Regions from separate parts of the Glutamicibacter soli genome, predicted to be linked through region 1. Evidence: riboswitches for the same ligand, from Rfam matches in the RefSeq annotation. Region 1 holds a riboswitch; the other holds the start of a gene.
What was found. Region 1 has a riboswitch for glycine ahead of cycA (D-serine/D-alanine/glycine transporter). Riboswitches for the same ligand answer to the same signal wherever they lie in the genome.
Positions count from the first base shown of each region.

Region 2: it holds a riboswitch for glycine, as region 1 does, so the genes downstream of both, gcvP (aminomethyl-transferring glycine dehydrogenase) here and cycA (D-serine/D-alanine/glycine transporter) in region 1, are expected to answer to the same signal.

Region 1 covers NZ_CM125969.1:3,280,948-3,290,149, forward strand. Annotated here, with positions in the region: gene ACTX90_RS15575 (amidohydrolase) at 1-484, shown strand, start outside; gene ACTX90_RS15580 (M20 family metallo-hydrolase) at 528-1,808, shown strand; gene ACTX90_RS15585 (FUSC family protein) at 1,887-2,930, opposite strand; gene ACTX90_RS15590 (MarR family winged helix-turn-helix transcriptional regulator) at 2,927-3,379, opposite strand; glycine riboswitch at 3,646-3,744, shown strand; glycine riboswitch at 3,745-3,853, shown strand; gene cycA (D-serine/D-alanine/glycine transporter) at 4,067-5,560, shown strand; gene ACTX90_RS15600 (GMC family oxidoreductase) at 5,649-7,178, opposite strand; gene ACTX90_RS15605 (dihydrofolate reductase family protein) at 7,410-7,973, shown strand; gene ACTX90_RS15610 (APC family permease) at 8,069-9,202, opposite strand, start outside.
Region 2 covers NZ_CM125969.1:2,912,626-2,921,827, forward strand. Annotated here, with positions in the region: gene glyA (serine hydroxymethyltransferase) at 1-1,146, opposite strand, end outside; gene gcvH (glycine cleavage system protein GcvH) at 1,146-1,526, opposite strand; gene gcvT (glycine cleavage system aminomethyltransferase GcvT) at 1,586-2,707, opposite strand; gene gcvP (aminomethyl-transferring glycine dehydrogenase) at 2,718-5,564, opposite strand; glycine riboswitch at 5,730-5,827, opposite strand; gene ACTX90_RS13845 (SGNH/GDSL hydrolase family protein) at 5,934-6,722, opposite strand; gene ACTX90_RS13850 (serine hydrolase domain-containing protein) at 6,733-7,890, opposite strand; gene ACTX90_RS13855 (APC family permease) at 8,153-9,202, shown strand, end outside.

The DNA of each region.
Region 1 (9,202 bases):
AGTCTCTGCTGTAGCTAGCCACGGAATCGTAGTGACACCGCAGGCATCATTCATCGGGCCGCTGGGCGACCAGTTCGCAGCATTAGTCGGACCGGATCGCGAGAATTGGCTATATCGCGGCCAGTCGTTGTTGGACGCTGGTGTACTGGTTGCCGGCAGTTCAGACCTTCCTGTTGCAGATAACAACGTGCTTCGAGCAATTGATTCCGCAGTGACGCGGCGAACCGACAAGGGACTGGTCCTCGGAGGATCCGACGAATGTCTCTCGCCTCTGGAGGCCTTGCGCCTGTATACCGTCAATGCTGCAAAAGGTACTGGACAGTTCGAGGATCGAGGATCGCTTTCCCGAGGCAAGCTGGCCGACTTTGTCGTGCTCTCGGAATCGCCGCTGGAGGCTGACGAAATCGCAGCCATTGAGGTACTCGGGACTTACGTCGGAGGCCGATCAAGCTTCACCAAGTCAGAAATTCCCGCCCATGTGTAGACCCACAGGGTGCAGGTCAATAGATTAAAATTCAGGAGAGAAGATGAAAATCCATCACGAATCGTTCTTGGCAGACTTCGCTTCAATGAGCCGCAACGGTGCCACACCTGGTGGTGGCGTTGACCGACAGGCAGCTACGACGGCAGACGGACAAAATCGAAACTGGTTCCGTGGGCTAGTGGAGGGCCACGGGTTCTCCGTCCACTATGACAACGTGGGCAACCAGTTTTCCCTACTGGAACTATCTCCAGGAGCTCCATGGATCGCTGTGGGATCGCACCTTGATTCACAGCCATTGGCAGGGCGTTTCGACGGCGCGTATGGCGTTTTGGCAGGGGCCCACGCTGCATTACGCGTGCGTGAAACCATACAAGACAACGAATCAGCGAAATTCAATATTGTTGTCGTCAACTGGTTTAACGAAGAAGGCTGTCGTTTCAAGCCATCCATGATGGGTAGCGCAGTTTTTACGGGTAAGCTTCCAGCCCCGCAGGTTCTGGCAACAACTGATCCTCACGGTGTGAGTGTTCGCGAAGCTCTCGAATCAATTGGAACCATAGGTGATTTTGAGATCGAGGTGGTTGCATACGTAGAGATCCACATTGAGCAAGGACGCTCTATGGAAGACCAGGGGCTAGACATAGGGCTGGTCGAATCGACCTGGGGTGCAAACAAGTACGAATTCATAGTTCACGGGGAGCAAGCGCATACCGGAGCTACCATCATTGCAGACCGACAAGATGCCTTGCTTGGTGCCAGCGCGCTCGTCGTCGCTGCGCGAGAGGTCGCTTTGGAACATTCCACCGATGAACACATGGTAATCACCTCCTGCGGCGAATTCTCCGTGTACCCCAACTCGCCCGTGGTTGTAGCTAGTCGTGTAAATCTTCTGGTGGATCTTCGATCTACCGATGCTGACGTACTAGCCGCAGCGGATGCGGATCTGCGCTCCCGTGTGAAGCGAATCGAAAAGCTGGCAAATGTCAGCATCGAACGGGGTGCTGAGCATGTCTGGGCTGCAAAAGCCTACGATCAGGCGGGACTCAAGCTGGCTGCCGACGCAGCGCAATCCCTGGGCCTCCGGCATGGGGTAGTCCGGACACTGGCCGGGCACGACTCAACGAATATGAAAGACATTGTCCCAACCATCATGTTGTTCGTCCCCAGCGTGGAGGGTATCAGCCACAATGAACGCGAGCTGACACACGACAAGGACATGCTAGCTGGACTAGATCTTCTCGCCGAAGTACTTCATCGCGTTGTACAAGGCCAATTCGTTCCAGCGGATGCGCTCCTTGTCTCTGCAACCGGGCAGTCTCAGTAGATCATGCTCGGCGACGAATATTGGCGCCCTTAAACTCGTTTTTGGGGCGCCAATTGGAATGGCTTCTCCCACGCGGTCTTAGTTCTGCTTTTGCTCGACGTGCTTCTGCTGACCCACGACGATGCCGATCGCCACGCTCAGCGCCGCACCGGTGGCCGCCCCGAGCACCGTCATGGTGACCCGGTCAACCAGCAGCACCATGGGATCCTCGGGGCTGGCGAGGTGCACCATGAGCAGCGCGACCATGGTCATGAAGACCATGCCCACCGCGTAATTGCGCAGGATGACGACCTCGATGCAGAACTGGCCGACCAGCGCCACCGCAAGCAGCACCCAGAGATTGGGTTCGAAGACGAACACCGCCCAGGTCAGCAGCACGCCGATGCAGGTTCCGACGCAGCGTTGCAGGGCCCGGGCAACCCGGCTGTGGACGGTTGCCCCCATCACCCCGGAAATTGCGCCAAGGCTCGCCCAGTACCAGTGGTCTCCCCCAAGAAGATAGGCCACGACACCGGCCAACAAGACGGCGATGCCCATGCGCACGGATTCATGGACCGATTTCTCGGTCGGCGCCCAGGTGGGTTCCGCCTTCAGCGCGGCCGCCAGTCGGCCGCGTCGGGCCGACAGCCCGAGCATGACCAGCAGGCTGAACAATGCGGTGCCCGCACCGACCAGCAGCACCCCGATGAAGCTTTCGCCGCTTGCCGGAACCGAGAGGCAGGCACCGCCGGCGAACACCGCGAAGATCGGTCCCGGCGGAAGCCAGCGCACCCCGCGCGACACCAGATTGGAGCCGAAGGCGATCACGGCCAAGACAAGTGCATCGACGATGAACGGCGTCTGGAGAAAGGAGAACAGCGTGCCCAGCAGCATGGATGCTACCTGCACCGCGCCGCAGCTGAGCTGCTGCCAGAAGCGGACCGCGTAGTTGTCGTAGCGGCCGAAGACTGCGCAGAAGGCGCCGAACCCTGCATACATCGCCCAATCCATCCGTCCCAGGCTGGCGAGGATGAGCAGCGGCACCGCCAAGCAGAACGTGGCCCGGGCCGCGGGCCGCAACGCCGGCATGCGCGGGGCGACGGCAACGCTGTGCTTCCAGATCTGTTGTGCGTGGGCAATCACGGGCGAGCTTCCTCCTCGCTGGCGACTACCAGCTGCAGCAGGCCGCGCAGCTGGTCGCGCTGGGCCGCATCCAGCACGCTGTAGATCTTCTCCTCGCCTTCGCGGGCCGCTTCGACGGCACGGTCCGCAAAACGACGCCCTTCAGCGGTCAGCTCGATGAGCCGGCGGCGGCGATCCGCCGGGTCCACGGTGCGCTGCAGCGTACCGTGCGCTTCCAGCCGGTCGAGGTAGGCGACCATATGGCCGCGGTTGATATTGGCCCGGTCGGCCAGGTCGTTCTGGTACATCGCGCCGGACTCTTCCAGTGCGCTGATGATCGTGAAGTGGTGGCGCGTCAGCCCCTCGGCGTCCATGAGCGCACCGAGCGCCGTGGTACCCACGCGCCCAACCCGGGTCGCCAGATAACTCAAGGAGTTCCATTGGAATTGGGGCGGTTTCTGTTCATTCACCCACCGAGAATATCATTTCACGATGAAATGATTTCATAGCGGTACAGATTGCCGCCCCGAACGCGACCCAGGGGCGGGAACCTGGGGTCTCATATTAAGCGTTGCGCCGTTTCAAACTTTAAGCCACAAGACGGAATTGAAACGCACTTGTCAATAAGGATTTTCGAAAGGACCTTTTGAGGCTTTACGACGATTTTCCGGCAGATTCAATTTGCATCGCTTCACGTTTCCAAGGCATACTGTGATGGCAGTCACCAAACAGCCATTGATGCGTGGCGGGAGAGCCCCGTCCTGAACCAAGGGCGGGCGCCGTAGGAGCAATTCCTCCCCGGGAAACTCTCAGGCCCCCGTACCGCCACGAACAGGCACATCTGGAAAGTAGCGCGATGAAGGTCGCGCTCACCGAAGGAGCAGGCTTCGCCCAGTATTCGGCGCGAAGTGAAAACTCTCAGGTACGCAAACAGATTGGGGAGGAACATCAGAACAGTGCCGCACTCGCGGGCACGCCCATGATGCTCCCCCGTGGTCGCGGCAGGCACTTGCTTTGAGCGCTTGAGCCTTATGCGGCCGAAAACAGGAGAACACCACGATGCGCGTGTTCGAAGGTAGCGCTGTCCGCGGACAGGCCCACCGGCTTGTCCCGGATTGCGTCGGGTGCGGGATCCCCCACTCCCGGAAGGCGCCTGAATGAGCTCAACCAGCTCTGCCCCCAAGCTCGAACGCGGACTCTCCAATCGCCATATCCAGCTCATCGCAATCGGCGGCGCCATCGGCACCGGCCTGTTCATGGGCTCCGGCAAGACCATCGCCGTCGCCGGCCCCTCGGTCATCTTCGTGTACATGATCATCGGCTTCATGCTCTTCTTCGTCATGCGCGCCATGGGCGAGCTGCTGCTGAGCAACCTCAACTACAAGACCTTCGCCGACTTCGCCGGCGACCTGCTCGGCCCCTGGGCCGCCTTCTTCACAGGCTGGACCTACTGGTTCTGCTGGGTTGTCACCGGCATCGCGGATGTCGTGGCCATCGCGCACTACGTCGCCTTCTGGTGGGGCGACCTGCCCCTGTGGATCCCGGGCCTGGCCTGCATCGTCCTGCTGCTGGTGCTGAACCTGAGCACCGTGAAGGCCTTCGGCGAAACCGAATTCTGGTTCGCCCTGGTCAAGATCATCGCCATCGGTGCGCTGATCGTGGTGGGTCTGGCCATGGTCATCACTGGATTCCAGCACAACGGCATCAGCTCTTCCTTCTCCAACCTCTGGGCGCATGGAGGTATGTTCCCGAACGGCGCCATGGGCTTCGTGGCCGGCTTCCAGATCGCAGTGTTCGCCTTCGTGGGCATCGAACTGGTCGGCACCACCGCGGCCGAGACCAAGGACCCGGAGAAGACCCTGCCCAAGGCGATCAACTCGATCCCGCTGCGCATCCTGTTCTTCTACGTCGGCGCGCTGCTGGTGTTGATGATGGTCGAGCCGTGGACGCTGTTCTCCGCCGAGGAATCCCCGTTCGTCGGCATGTTTACCCTGGCCGGGCTGGCCGGCGCCGCGGGCATCATCAACTTCGTGGTGCTCACCTCCGCCACCTCCAGCGCCAACTCGGGCATCTACTCGACCTCGCGCATGCTGCGCGGCCTGGCATTGGAAGGCGACGCCCCGAAGAAGTTCGAGCGGCTCTCCTCCCGCAAGGTGCCGCGCAACGCGCTGATGTTCTCATGCATGTTCCTGCTGGCAGGCGTCGCGCTGCTCTACAGCGGCGACTCGGTGATGGCGGTGTTCACGCTGGTGACCACCATTTCAGCCCTCTGCTTCATGTTCGTCTGGTCGATCATCCTGCTCAGCTACCTAGCTTACCGGGCCCGCCGCCCGCAGCTGCATGACGCCAGCGCCTTCAAGATGCCCGGCGGACGGTTCATGCCGTACGTCGTGCTGGCATTCTTCGTCTTCATCCTGTGGGCTTTGACCACCCAGGCCGACACGCTGGTCGCGCTGATCGCCACCCCGCTCTGGTTCATCGGGCTGGGCATCGGCTACCTGGGGGTCCGCCGCGATCCGAAGCACGAGGCGCTGCGCCTGGCCCACGCCGGCAAGGTCGCCCACGAGCGCCGCGAGGCGGCCGCCTACCGCAGCACCGTGTCAGCCGGCGCAGCCCAGGCCGAGAAGGCCAAGGAAAGCATCGACAGCTAGCGCCTTTGGGCAACCATCGAGGGCCTCGCAACGTCACGGGATGACGGTGCGAGGCCCTTGGCGTCAGCACGGGAGAACAGGCCGGCGGCTACCGGCTCGCGGCCAGGTCTTCCAGCAGGAACTTCGCGCCGAGCTCACCGATCAGCACCGCCGGGGCGTTGGTGTTGCCGGTGGTGATGCGCGGCATAATGGACGCGTCGATGACCCGCAGGCCCTTCAGCCCGTTGAGCTTCAGCCGCGGATCCACCACCGCCTGCGCGTCGACGCCCATACGGCAGGTGCCCACCTGGTGGTGGTAGGTCACCACGTTGTTGCGGATGTAGTCCTCCAGCGCCGCGTCGTCCTGCACCTCGGCGCCCGGATAGACCTCCACCGCTCCCCAGTCCCCAGCCAGCGCCGGCTGCGCCATGATGTCGCGGCACTGCTTGATGGAGAACAGGAACGCGTCCATGTCCCGCCGGTCATCCAGCGCGTTGAGGTCGATGCGCACCGGGTCGTCCAGCGACGGCCCGGACAGCGTCAGCTCGCCGCGGCTGTGAGGGGCAATGATGCCCGAGTGCAGGGTGAATGCCGTGCCTTGAACCGGTTCCATGCCCGGCGAGTACATCGGCACGGAGAAGAAGATCGGCTGGGTGTCGGGCACGTCCAGATCCTCCCGCGACTTGGCGAACAGGTGGGTCTGCGACACCGAGATGCCGGTGCGCGGCGCCGGGATGTCCTTGGCAGTGGTCTGCCCGATCACCGGGGCCAGCAGGTGGTCGTGCAGGTTCTTGCCGACCTGCGGGGCATCCAGCAGCGGAGCGACGCCGGCGGCCTCCAACTCCGCCGAGGGGCCGATGCCCGAACGCAACAGGATCTGCGGGGAGCCCAGCGCGCCGGCGCTGAGCACCACCTCGTCCGCGCGCAGCTCGTGCAGCTGCCCGCCGCTGCGGTAGCGCACGCCCACCGCCGCGCCGTCCTCGACCAGCAGCGAGTGCACCTGTGCGCCGGTGATGATCCGCAGCTTCTCGCGCACCGGCTTCAGGTAGGCCTTCCAGGTGTTGATGCGTTCGCCGTTGACGATGTTCACCTGCTCCTGGGAGACGCCTTCCAGGGATTGGCCGTTGTAGTCCTGGTTGTGCTCGACGCCGGATTGCACTGCGGCCTCGATGATCGACTGGTGGATCTCGTCCAGCGGGTACTTGTCGACCACGGGAAGCAGGCCCGCGCCGCCGCGCAGCTCGCTGGCGCCTCCGGAGAAGTTCTCGATGTCCTTGTAGACCGGCAGGACGTTCTCCCAGGCCCAGTCGGGGCTGCTGACGCTGGCCCAGTGGTCGAAGTCCTGCGGGGCGCAGCGCACCCAGATGGTGGCGTTCAGCGCATGCGAGCCGCCCATGACCTTGCCGCGCGGCAGGTGCATCGGCTTGCTGGCGGTGCCGTTCATGGGCGCGGTGTAGTAGTCCCAGTCGTCCTCGCTGTGCCACAGCTCCCCCATGCGCGAGAGGTCGTGGATGGCGGGGTTGGTGTCCTCGTTGCCTGCCTCGAACAGGGTGACGCTGGCTCCGGCGTCCACGAGCCGGCGCGCGACCACCGATCCGGCCGAACCTGCGCCTACGACAATGACGGTTTTGTTCTCCACAATTCCCCTTTTCTCCCGTGTAGGCCAGCGCCGATGTCGGCTCCAGGTGTTGGCCGTGTCACACATATCGAACCTAGTCTGCTACGGATTCGGGATTTAGGGATTGGCCTGCAGCGCACGCGGGTTGGCTTCCAGCGCAGGACGGGTCCCATGCTGGCAGTGCGCTGCAGGCCCTTTCCAGCGCGCCCAGCGGTGCGTACCGTGGAAGCAACTTCGAAAGAGGCGGCGGCAATGCGCAAGGTTACCTATTCAATGTCCATGTCCATGGACGGATTCATCACCGGTCCGGATGGCGGAATCGACTGGAGCGTTCCGGGTGACGACATCTACCAGGCCTCCATCGACGAGGCGAAGAATCTCGGTGTCCAGCTCATGGGGCGCAAGCTCTACGAGGTCATGCTGTACTGGGAGACCGCCGCGGACAACCCGGAAAGCACAAAGCTGGATCTGGACTGGATCGCACTGTGGAACCCTCTGCCCAAGGTCGTGTTCTCCCGCACGCTGAATGAAGTGCAGGGCAACGCCCGGCTGGCCACCAGGTCCCTGGGCGAGGAGATCCAGTCGCTGAAGGCGCAGGGAGGCGACACGGAGATCGCCATCGGCGGGGCGGCCCTGGCCGCCCAGGCGGCGCGGCTGGGACTGATCGACGAATACCGGATCAACCTGTTCCCGATAGTGTTGGGCGGCGGGACCCCCTACTTCGCCCCGGGCCTCGCCCGCACCAATCTGGAACTGCTCTCCGCCCAGGAGCTCAGCGGCGGGGTCATGCGTCTGTGCTACGAGGTCAAGCGCTAGGAGCCGCGCACACCCGAGCGCCGGGAACTGCGCATGAAATACGTGCAGGGCGCGTCCGCGAACGGACGCGCCCTGCACGCAGTGCCAGACAAACGCTACTTCTTGCGTCGTGCCCTGACGACTTCGAGCACCTTTTCTTCGGCGTCGACACCAGCGGGGATGCCGCCGGGGACCTTGAAGAAGAACAGCGCGCCCATGGCCCACCAGATCGCGAAGATCAGCCACGGCTGCCAGGTCAGCTGCGCCGGCATGCCGGGCATGTAGAGGCTGAATAGGCCGAAGGTCAGCAGCACCGAGGCCCAGCCGATGACCTCGCCAAAGCGGCCTTCGCCGCCCACGCGCAGCGGGCGGTCCATCTGCGGTTCCCGGCGGCGCAGCAGCAGGAAGGTCACGGACACCAGGAAGTAGGCGATGATGATGCTCGGGGCACCCGAGTCCACCAGCCAGCCCAGCATGCGTTCGCCGAAGAACGGGGCAACCAGCGAGATGCCGCCGATGAACAGCAGCGCATTGTGCGGGGTCTTGTACTTCGGGTGCAGGCGGGCGAACCAGTCGGGCAGCATGCCGGAGCGGGCCAGCGAGAACACGAGACGGGACGCGCCCAGCAGCAGGGAGTTCCAGGAGGTCAGGATGCCCGCGATGCCGCCGGCGATCAGGATCTTGGCCATCAAATCCGAGTTGAACAGCGCGCCGAAGGCGTCGGCGGTGGCGATGTTGGTGTTCGCCAGATCCGCGGCCGGCATCGCCGAGGCGGTGGTCAGCACCACCATGACGTACCACAGGGTCGCCATGATGACAGCAATGACCACGAGCTTGCCGATCTGGCGCGAAGGGATCTTGACCTCTTCGGCGGACTGGGGGATCACGTCGAAGCCGATGAACAGGAACGGCACGGCCATCAGCACCGTGAAGAAGCCCTTCATGCCCGGGGTGAACCATGGCTCCATGTTGGCGGTTTCGCCGCCGGTGACCGAGCCGAAGATCATCAGCAGGCCGATGGCCAGCAGGAAGATCACGGTGAAGGTCTGGACCACGCCGGCCTGCTTCACGCCGCGGATGTTGATCCAGGTGATCAGGATGCCGGCCAGGACGCCGACCAGCGCCCAGGTCAAGTGGACCTCGAAACCTGCAATGGTCCACAGCGGGATCTGGCTCATGCCGGGGAAGATGTATTCAACGGTGCGCGGGAACGCCACGGCTTCGAAGGCCACGATCGTGACATAGCCGCC
Region 2 (9,202 bases), 370 kb from region 1:
CGCCGGGGTGCCGATCCGCAACCCGCTGGTAGTCATCGGCGGACGCGGATCAAACGGCACCGAATTGCGGTTCACCGTGATCTCCACCTGCGCCAGCAGATCCTCGGCCTGCTGCCCATCCAGCTCGCTGTGGCGCAGGTCCACCAGCACCAGGTGCACATCCGTGCCGCCGGTCAACACGCTGATGCCCTTGGCGGCCACATCGGCCTGGGTCAACCGCTGCGCCAAAATCCGCGAACCGGCCAAGGTGCGCTGCTGGCGCTCCTTGAACTCCGGCGACGCGGCGATCTTGAACGCCACCGCCTTGCCCGCGATCACATGCTCCAGCGGGCCACCCTGCTGGCCAGGGAACACCGCCGAGTTCAGCTTCTTGGCGATCTCCGCATCACTCGACAGGATGATGCCGCCGCGAGGGCCTGCCAGGGTCTTGTGCGTGGTCGAGGTGACCACATGCGCATGCGGCACCGGCGACGGGTGCAGCCCCGTGGCGACCAGGCCGGCGAAATGCGCCATGTCCACGAACAGGTACGCACCGACCTTGTCCGCGATTTCGCGGAAGCGGACGAAGTCCAGCTGGCGAGGGTAGGCCGACCAGCCGGCCACGATCATCTTCGGCTGGTGCTCGATGGCCAGGCGCTCGACCTCGTCCATGTCCACCAGGTTCGTCTCCTCGTCCACGCCGTACGGGACGATGTTGAACAGGCGGCCGGAGAAGTTGATCTTCATGCCGTGGGTCAAATGCCCGCCGTGGGCCAGGTTCAAGCCCAGCACGGTATCGCCCGGACGCACCAGCGCGTGGTAGACCGACGCGTTGGCCTGGGCCCCGGAGTGCGGCTGGACGTTGGCGAACTTCGCGCCGAACAGTTCCTTGACGCGCTCGATGGCCAGGGTCTCGATGACGTCGACCTCTTCGCAGCCGCCGTAGTAGCGGCGGCCCGGGTAGCCCTCGGCGTACTTGTTGGTCAGCACCGAACCCTGAGCCTGCATCACGGCCTGGGCCGTGTGGTTTTCCGAGGCGATCATTTCCAGGCCGCGCTGCTGGCGGGCCAGCTCGGCATCGATACGCTGCGCGACCTCTGGATCCAGCTCGGCCAGGGACTGGGTCAGCGATGCCGGTGCCAGTGATTCATAAGTCTTGTTGCTCATTACTCGACGTTTCCACCGTTCGCGCTTGCGTAGTCGGCTGCGGAAAGCAGCGGGCCTTCGGACTCGACCTCGACGGTGAACAGCCAGCCTGCGCCGTATGGATCCTCGTTCAGGATGGCAGGGTTGTCCGCTGCTTCCTGGTTGACCTCGACGATGGTGCCGGTGACCGGCGAGTACAGGTCGGAGACCGACTTGGTGGACTCGACTTCGCCGCAGGTCTCGCCGGCGGTGACGGTGTCGCCGACCTCTGGCAGGTCTACGTAAACAACGTCGCCCAGCGCGTCGGCAGCAATCTGGGTGATGCCGATCTTGGCTGGGGACGATGCGTCGATCCACTCGTGCTCGGCCGAGTAGCGCAACGATGACAGAACTTTACTCACGATTTTTCCTCTCCCAAGGGGAAATAGGGGGCGTTAGGCTATGCCCTCTTTGTTTAACGTTACTTGGCGCGCGTGTAGAACGGCAGTTCCACGACAACAAATGGCAAAGTCTTACCTCGCAGGTCGACTTCCAGCTCGGTGCCCACTTCGCTGAAGGCCGCATCGACATAGCCCAGGCCGACCGGGTAGCCCAGGGTCGGCGAAGGCTGGCCGGAGGTGATCTCTCCGATGACGGCGCCGTCCTTGACGATGGCGTAGCCGCCGCGGCCTGCGCGCTTGCCCAGGCCCTTCAGGCCCACCAGCTTGCGGGCAGGGGTCTGCTCGCGCACTGCCTCCAGCGCGGAGCGGCCGACGAAGTCCTCTTCCTTCTTGAAGGAGACCACCGCGCCGAGGCCCGCGTCGAACGGGGTGCGCTCCAGCGAGAGCTCGTTGCCGTACAGCGGCATGCCGGCTTCCAGGCGCAGCGAGTCGCGTGCGGCCAGGCCGCACGGAACCAGCTCATGGTCCTTGCCGATCTCCACGATGGTGTCCCACAGGCCGGCGGCGTCGGCGTTCTTGATGATCAGCTCGAAGCCATCCTCGCCGGTGTAGCCGGTGCGGGCCAGGATGGCGTCCACCCCGCCGAGCTTCGTGTAGGCGGCCGAGTAGTACTTCATCTCGGTGACGATAGCTGCGCCGGCCTCGTCGGCGGCGAGCTTGGCCACGATGGCCTCGGCGTTCGGTCCCTGGACCGCGATCAGCGATTCATCAGCGGAAGCGTCCTGCACCTGCGCGTCGAAGCCCTCGGCGCGCTTGGCCAGCTCGGCGGCGACCACCGGGGCGTTGCCGGCGTTCGGCACCACCAGGTACTTTTCGTCTTCCATGCGGTAGACGATCAGGTCGTCGATGATCTTGCCAGCTTCGTTCAGGATCAGCGAGTACTTGGCCTTGCCGACCTTCATCAGGGCGAAGTTGCCGGCCAGCGCGGTGTTCAGCGCGCTGGCTGCCTGCGGGCCGGAAACCCAGACCTCGCCCATGTGGGACAGGTCGAACAGGCCCGCGGTGGAGCGCACCGCCTTGTGCTCTGCCAGTTCCGAACCGTACTTCAGCGGCATGTCCCAGCCGCCGAAGTCGGTGAAGCTCGCGCCCAGGGCTTCGTGCTTGCCGTGCAGCGCGGTGTGCTTGGTGATGGTTTCAGTCATTGCGATGTTCCTAGACTTCGAAGGCTTCTGGAGCAGGGCAGGAGCAGATGAGGTTGCGGTCGCCGCCGGCGCCGTCGATGCGGCCCACCGCAGGGAAGTACTTGTCCACCTTGAGGCTGGCGACCGGGAAGGCTGCCTGCTCGACGGTGTACTTGCGGTCCCAACCACTGTTGACCACTGCCGCCACGGTGTGCGGGGCACGGCGCAGCGGGGATTCGGCCAGCTCGTAGACGCCGGCCAGCACTTCTTCCATTTCCTGGCGGATGGTGATCATGGCTTCGATGAAGCGCTCGATCTCTGCCAGGTCCTCCGACTCCGTCGGCTCCACCATCAGGGTGCCGGCGACCGGGAAAGCCAGGGTCGGTGCGTGGAAGCCGAAGTCGATCAGTCGCTTGGCCACGTCTTCTGCGGTGACGCCGGTCTTGGCGGTGACTTCGCGCAGGTCCAGGATGCACTCGTGCGCAACCAGTTCCTTGTTGCCGGTAAACAGGATCGGGAAGTGCTCATTCAGGCGCTTGGCGATGTAGTTCGCGTTCAAGATCGCGTGCTTGGTGGCGCTGGTCAGGCCCTCGCTGCCCATCATCGCGATGTAGGCCCAGGAGATCGGCAGCACACCGGCCGAGCCGAAGGCGGTGGCGACCACTGGCACGCCGTCGCGCTCGGAGTAGGTGCCCGAGGCGTCGCCCGGCAGGAACGGCACCAGGTGCTCGCCCACGCCGATCGGGCCGACGCCCGGACCGCCGCCGCCGTGCGGGATGCAGAAGGTCTTGTGCAGGTTCAGGTGCGAGACGTCGCCGCCGAACTTGCCCGGCTGGGCGAGACCCACCAGGGCGTTCATGTTCGCGCCGTCGATGTAGACCTGTCCCCCGGCGTCGTGGATCTTGCCGCAGACCTCGCGCACGTCGGCGTCGTACACGCCGTGGGTGGACGGGTAGGTGATCATGATCGCGGCCAGCACGTCCTTGTTGGCCTCGATCTTGGCATCCAGGTCGCCGGCGTCGATGGTGCCGTCGGCTGCGGTCTTGACGACCACAACCTTCATGCCGGCCAGCACTGCCGAGGCGGCGTTGGTGCCGTGGGCCGAGGCGGGGATCAGGCAGACGTTGCGCTGCGACTCGCCGCGCGAAGCATGGTAGTCGGAGATCGCCAGCAGGCCTGCGTACTCGCCCTGGGACCCGGCGTTCGGCTGGATGGAGACGCCGGCGTAGCCGGTGATCGCGGTCAGGCGGCCTTCCAGGTCGGTGATCAGCTCGCGCCAGCCGGCGGTCTGCGCTGCCGGGGCGTACGGGTGGATGGAGGCGAACTCAGGCCAGGTGATGGATTCCATCTCGGCGGCCGAGTTCAGCTTCATGGTGCACGAGCCCAGCGGGATCATGGTGCGGTCCAGGGCCAGGTCGCGGTCCGAGAGGCGGCGCAGGTAGCGCATCATCTGGGTCTCGGAGGAGATGGTGTTGAAGATCGGGTGGGTCAGGTAGGCGCTGGTGCGCACCTGGCCCTCGGGGATCTCGAAGCCTTCCGGTGCTGACAGTTCCACGCCGAAGACGCCGGCCAGGGCCTTGACGGTGGCGGAGGTGGTGGTCTCGTCGGTGGAGATGCCGACCTGGGTGCCGGAGACCTTGCGCAGGTTGATGCCTGCATCGTTGGCCTTGGCAATGACTTCCTCGGCGTCCTTGACGGTCACGACCACGGTGTCGAAGAAGGCCTGCGATGCCAGTTCGAAGCCGCCGGCGACCAGGGAGCTGGCCAGCACGCGGGCGTGGTTGTGGGCGCGGGTGGCGATCTGCTTCAGGCCTGCAGGGCCGTGGTAGACGGCGTACATCGAGGCGCAGATGGCCAGCAGCGCCTGGGCGGTGCAGATGTTGGAGGTGGCCTTCTCGCGGCGGATGTGCTGCTCGCGGGTCTGCAGGGCCAGGCGATAGGCGTTGGTGCCGGCGTCGTCGGTGGAGACACCCACCAGGCGGCCCGGCATGGAACGCTCAAGTCCCTTGGCCACGGCCATGTAGGCGGCGTGCGGGCCGCCGAAGAACAGCGGCACGCCGAAGCGCTGGGTGTTGCCGACCGCGATGTCGGCTCCCTGCTCGCCCGGGGCAGCGATCATGGTCAGCGAGAGCAGGTCGGCGATCACGGTGACCATCGCGCCGGCGGCCTTGGCGGCGGCGATGACCTCGGCGTGGTCGGCGATCGAGCCGTCGTTGCCCGGCTGCTGCAGCACGATGCCCGAGATGTCGCCTTCCGGCAAGCCCGCGGACAGGTCGGCGACCTCGACCTCGAAGCCCAGCGCATCGGCACGGCCCTGCACGACCTTGATGGTCTGCGGGAAGATGTTGGAGTCCAGCACGGTCTTGCCGTTGGACTTCTTCTTGTTGGCGCGGCGCATCATCAGCACGGCTTCGGCGGCGGCGGAGGATTCGTCCAGCAGCGAGGCGTTGGCGATCGGCATGCCGGTCAAGTCCATGACCATGGTCTGGAAGTTCAGCAGGGCTTCGAGGCGGCCCTGGGAGATCTCAGGCTGGTACGGGGTGTAGGCGGTGTACCAGGCCGGGTTCTCGACGATGTTGCGGCGGATGACTGCCGGGGTGATGGTGTCGTAGAAACCCTGGCCGATCATCTGGGTCTTCATGACGTTCTTGGATGCCAGCTCACGCAGGTGGGCCAGTGCCTCGGTCTCGGTCAGTGCATCCGGGATGTCCAGAGCGGCATCTTGGCGGATGTCGGCGGGAACTGCCGTGTCGATCAGCTCGTCCAGGCTGTTGTAGCCAAGGGTCTGGAGCATGGTCTCGACGTCGGACTGACGCGGGCCGATATGGCGGGACACGAATTCGCTGTTCGTGTTAGCAGAAGTCTGCGTGATGGTCATGGTGCAGGTGTCTCCATGGGGATCTGTCTTGGCGCATGCCAAAGGAAGGTCGCTGTCCCTCCCCATCCCTGTTGCACAACCTGAGAGTTTTACGCAGCCGGCCTACCAAACCGGTTGCTTGCACCTTCGGTGAACCGGAACAGGCCGGTTACTTTCCAGAGTTGCCTCTTGATGGCGGTACGGGTGCCTGAGAGTTTCCTGGGGAGGAATTGCTCCTACGGCGCCCGTCCATGGTGTGAACGGGACTCTCCCGCCATCCTTCTATGGCGTCGGTTGCGGGCCAATGACCCACAACACACCTCCCATGGTACCCGCCCCGGGGCCAACTGCAAACAATCTTTCGGCCCCGGAGCCCCTGCATGACGCGCGCTAGCTGCTTTCCGCGCCCAGCCGGATGTAGTCCGGGTATTTTGCGCTCAGGCTGTCCCCCGAGGAAGTGCCTGTCAGGCGGCGTTTGACCCATGGAGCCAGGTATTCCCGGGCCCAGCCGAGGTCCTGGCGCAGTTTCTGACCGCGGGCGTTCACCGCAGCCGCTGGCAGCACCGGAACTTCGATGTCGGAGGACCAATTGCCCTCGGTGACGCCATGGGTTCCGAGCACGTCCAGCACCTTGGCGGCCATGAGCGTGTGGCCGGCGGTGCCCATGTGCAGGCGGTCCACGGCCCAGTAGCGCACGTCCGAGAATTCGCGCCAACGCCAGTAGTCGGCGACCAGCGTGTTGTAGCGGTCGGCGATCTCGCGCACCTTTTCGTTGTAGATCGCGGTGCGCGGGCGGGTCTTGGAGAACAGCGGCGAGTCGACGGTGTCGAAGCCGGTGAACAGCAGCACGGTGATCCCGGCATCGGCGAAGCGCTTGACCATGCTGTCGTAGCTGCGCATCAGCGCCTCGAGGTCGGCCTTGGGCCGCAGGATGTCGTTGCCGCCGGCGTAGAGGGAGACCACGTCGGGCTTCATGGACAGCGCCTGGTCCATCTGCTGGTTGATCACCTGCCCGATCTTCTTGCCGCGGATCGCGAGGTTCGCGTATTCCCAGTCGCCGCGGGCGCACAGCACCTCGGCCACCCGGTCCGCCCAGCCGCGCACTTGGTTGGGGCGCAGCGGATCGTCGTCGCCAACGCCTTCGGTGAAGGAGTCCCCCATTGCCAGAAACTTTGCCATGCTCTTCCTCCTAGCCCTTGGCCTGCATCATTTTGCCGATAACCACCTGGCGCGCCAGCTGGCTGAGCTGCACGCCCGTGGAAATGCTCTTCTCGCCCTCGTTGCGCGACGGAATGTAGGCGAAGCCGAGCTGGTAGGCCGGATCGGCGAAGGCCAGCGAGGAGTTCGCCCCGTCGTGGCCGTAGGCGAAGATCGAACCATAGTCGTTGCGGGCGGTGGCCTTCATGAATCCCAGGGCAAAGGCCTGGAGCAGCCCGTTGGTGCGGTCGTGCCCGTAGACGAGCTCCGCGGATACCCGGGACCAGGTGTCCTCGCTCAGGAACCCCCGGGCGGCGCCAAGTGAGGGCACCGGGCCGAAGGAGGCCGCGTAGATGGCCGCCAGCGACTGGGCATCGGCGACGCCGCCCATGGAGGCCGGGCCGAGCCTGCGGACCTGCCGGGAGTTGGCCAGCTCGTGCCAGTTGTAGACCGGACCGCTGTCCAGCGCGAACCCGGAGGCCGAGTTGACTGCCAGGCCTGCCGGGGAGAAGGGGTCGAAGAATGCCGGTTCGGCCGGGGCGGCGGGGAGCACGTCACGGTAGCGCGGTTCCAGCGAGTCGTCCTGCCCGATATACGCGTCCACGCCCAGGGGCTTGCGGATGCGTTCCTCGAAGACCTCTTTCAGCTCTTTGCCGGTGACCCGGCGGACCAGTTCCTCCATGAGCACACCCATGGTGATGGCGTGGTAGCCCACGATGTTCTGGCCCAGCGGCCAGATGCTCGGCATGGTGGCGAGGATCTTGGCATATTCCGAGGAGTTCAGCAACACCTGACTGGGCACCCCGCCGGGGACGCCCAGCACTCCGGCCTGGTGGCTGAGCACTTCCCCGACGCTCAGTTTGCCCTTGCCGTGGGTGCCGAATTCGGGCCAGTAGTCGGTGATCGGGGCGACCGGATCGATCAGCCCGTCCTGGACCAGCAGGGCGATGACCAGTGCGCTGAGCCCTTTGGTGCAGGAGAACACGCAGGTGAGCGCATCCCCCGAAAGGTGCTCCCCCACGCTGTGGCTCAACACCAGGGCGCCGCGGTGGTACACGGCCAGCTGCGCCGAGTAGCCGTCCTCCACTGCGGCACGGCCCTGCAGCGCCTGCGCGAGCGGGGCAAAGTCGTCAGTTATGACCGATTCCATCTAAATCCTTCGAAAGCATGTCTCTTTGCAACTAACACTAGTAGCCGCAGCGGAAATTCGCGTTCTCCGGCGAAATCATGCCTGAACCATAAGTTCCTCAAAGAGCCATTCTCAATAAACGGAGGAATAACCTCCGAAAAGGCCGGAACGACAAGCATTTATTGCTGTTAGCATAGTGATCGATTTCGCCCATTGAATAGACGACGACAAAATATGTCGCATTCTTCAGCTCGAATCGAAGATTGGAAAGGCTCATCCGCCTATGACTGCAACCCGAGAAGACTCAACTCCAGGCGGACAACCCGCCGAACTCAAGCGGGTCATCGGCCCCAAACTCCTGATGTTCCTCATCATCGGCGACATCATCGGCGCAGGCATCTTCGCGATCACCGGCAAGGTCGCCGGACAGGTCGGCGGCGCCGCCTGGCTGCCGTTCCTGATCGCCTTCGCCATTGCGACGCTGACCGCCTTCAGCTACATGGAGCTGGTCACCAAGTATCCCCACGCGGCGGGCGCTGCTTTGTATATTCACAAGGCTTTCGGCATCCATTTCGTCACCTTTCTGGTGGCCTTCACGGTGGCCTGCTCCGGCATCACCAGCGCCGCGACCTCGGCCACCCTGGTTGGGCAGAACCTGCTGATCGGCTTCGGCCAATTCATCGAGGGCGTGCCGACCACACCCGAAGCCGGTATGTTCGCCGCCATCGCGATCATCGTGATCCTGGCCCTGATCAACCTGCGCGGCGTCGGGGAATCGGTCAAGTTCAACATGGTGCTCACGGTGATCTCCCTGGGCATCATGGCAGTGATCATCTCCATCGGCATCGGCGCCATCGCCAGCGGCCACGGCGACATCAGCCGACTGGTGGTCTTCGAGGCCCCCGAGGACCGCAGCCTGTTCGCAGCGGTCACCATGGGCACCGCCATCGCGTTCTTCGCGATGGTCGGCTTCGAGGATTCGGTGAATCTGGTCGAGGAAACCAAGAACCCCAACAAGACCTTCCCGCGCATCATGCTCATCAGCCTGGGCATCTGCGCCGTGATCTACATGCTCGTCGCGGTCACCATCATCATGGTGATCCCCACCGGCGACCTGCTGAACCCGAAGAATCCTGACGCGGGCATCCTGCTCGATGTCGTGCGCATCGGCGCCCCGGGCCTGCCGGTGGACGCGATCTTCCCGTTCCTGACGGTCTTCGCCGTGGTCAACACCGCCTTGATGAACATGCTCATGGCCAGCCGCCTGCTCTACGGCATGGCCCGCCAGGGTGTGCTGCCGCAGGTGCTGGGCAAGGTGCATTCCAAGCGTCGC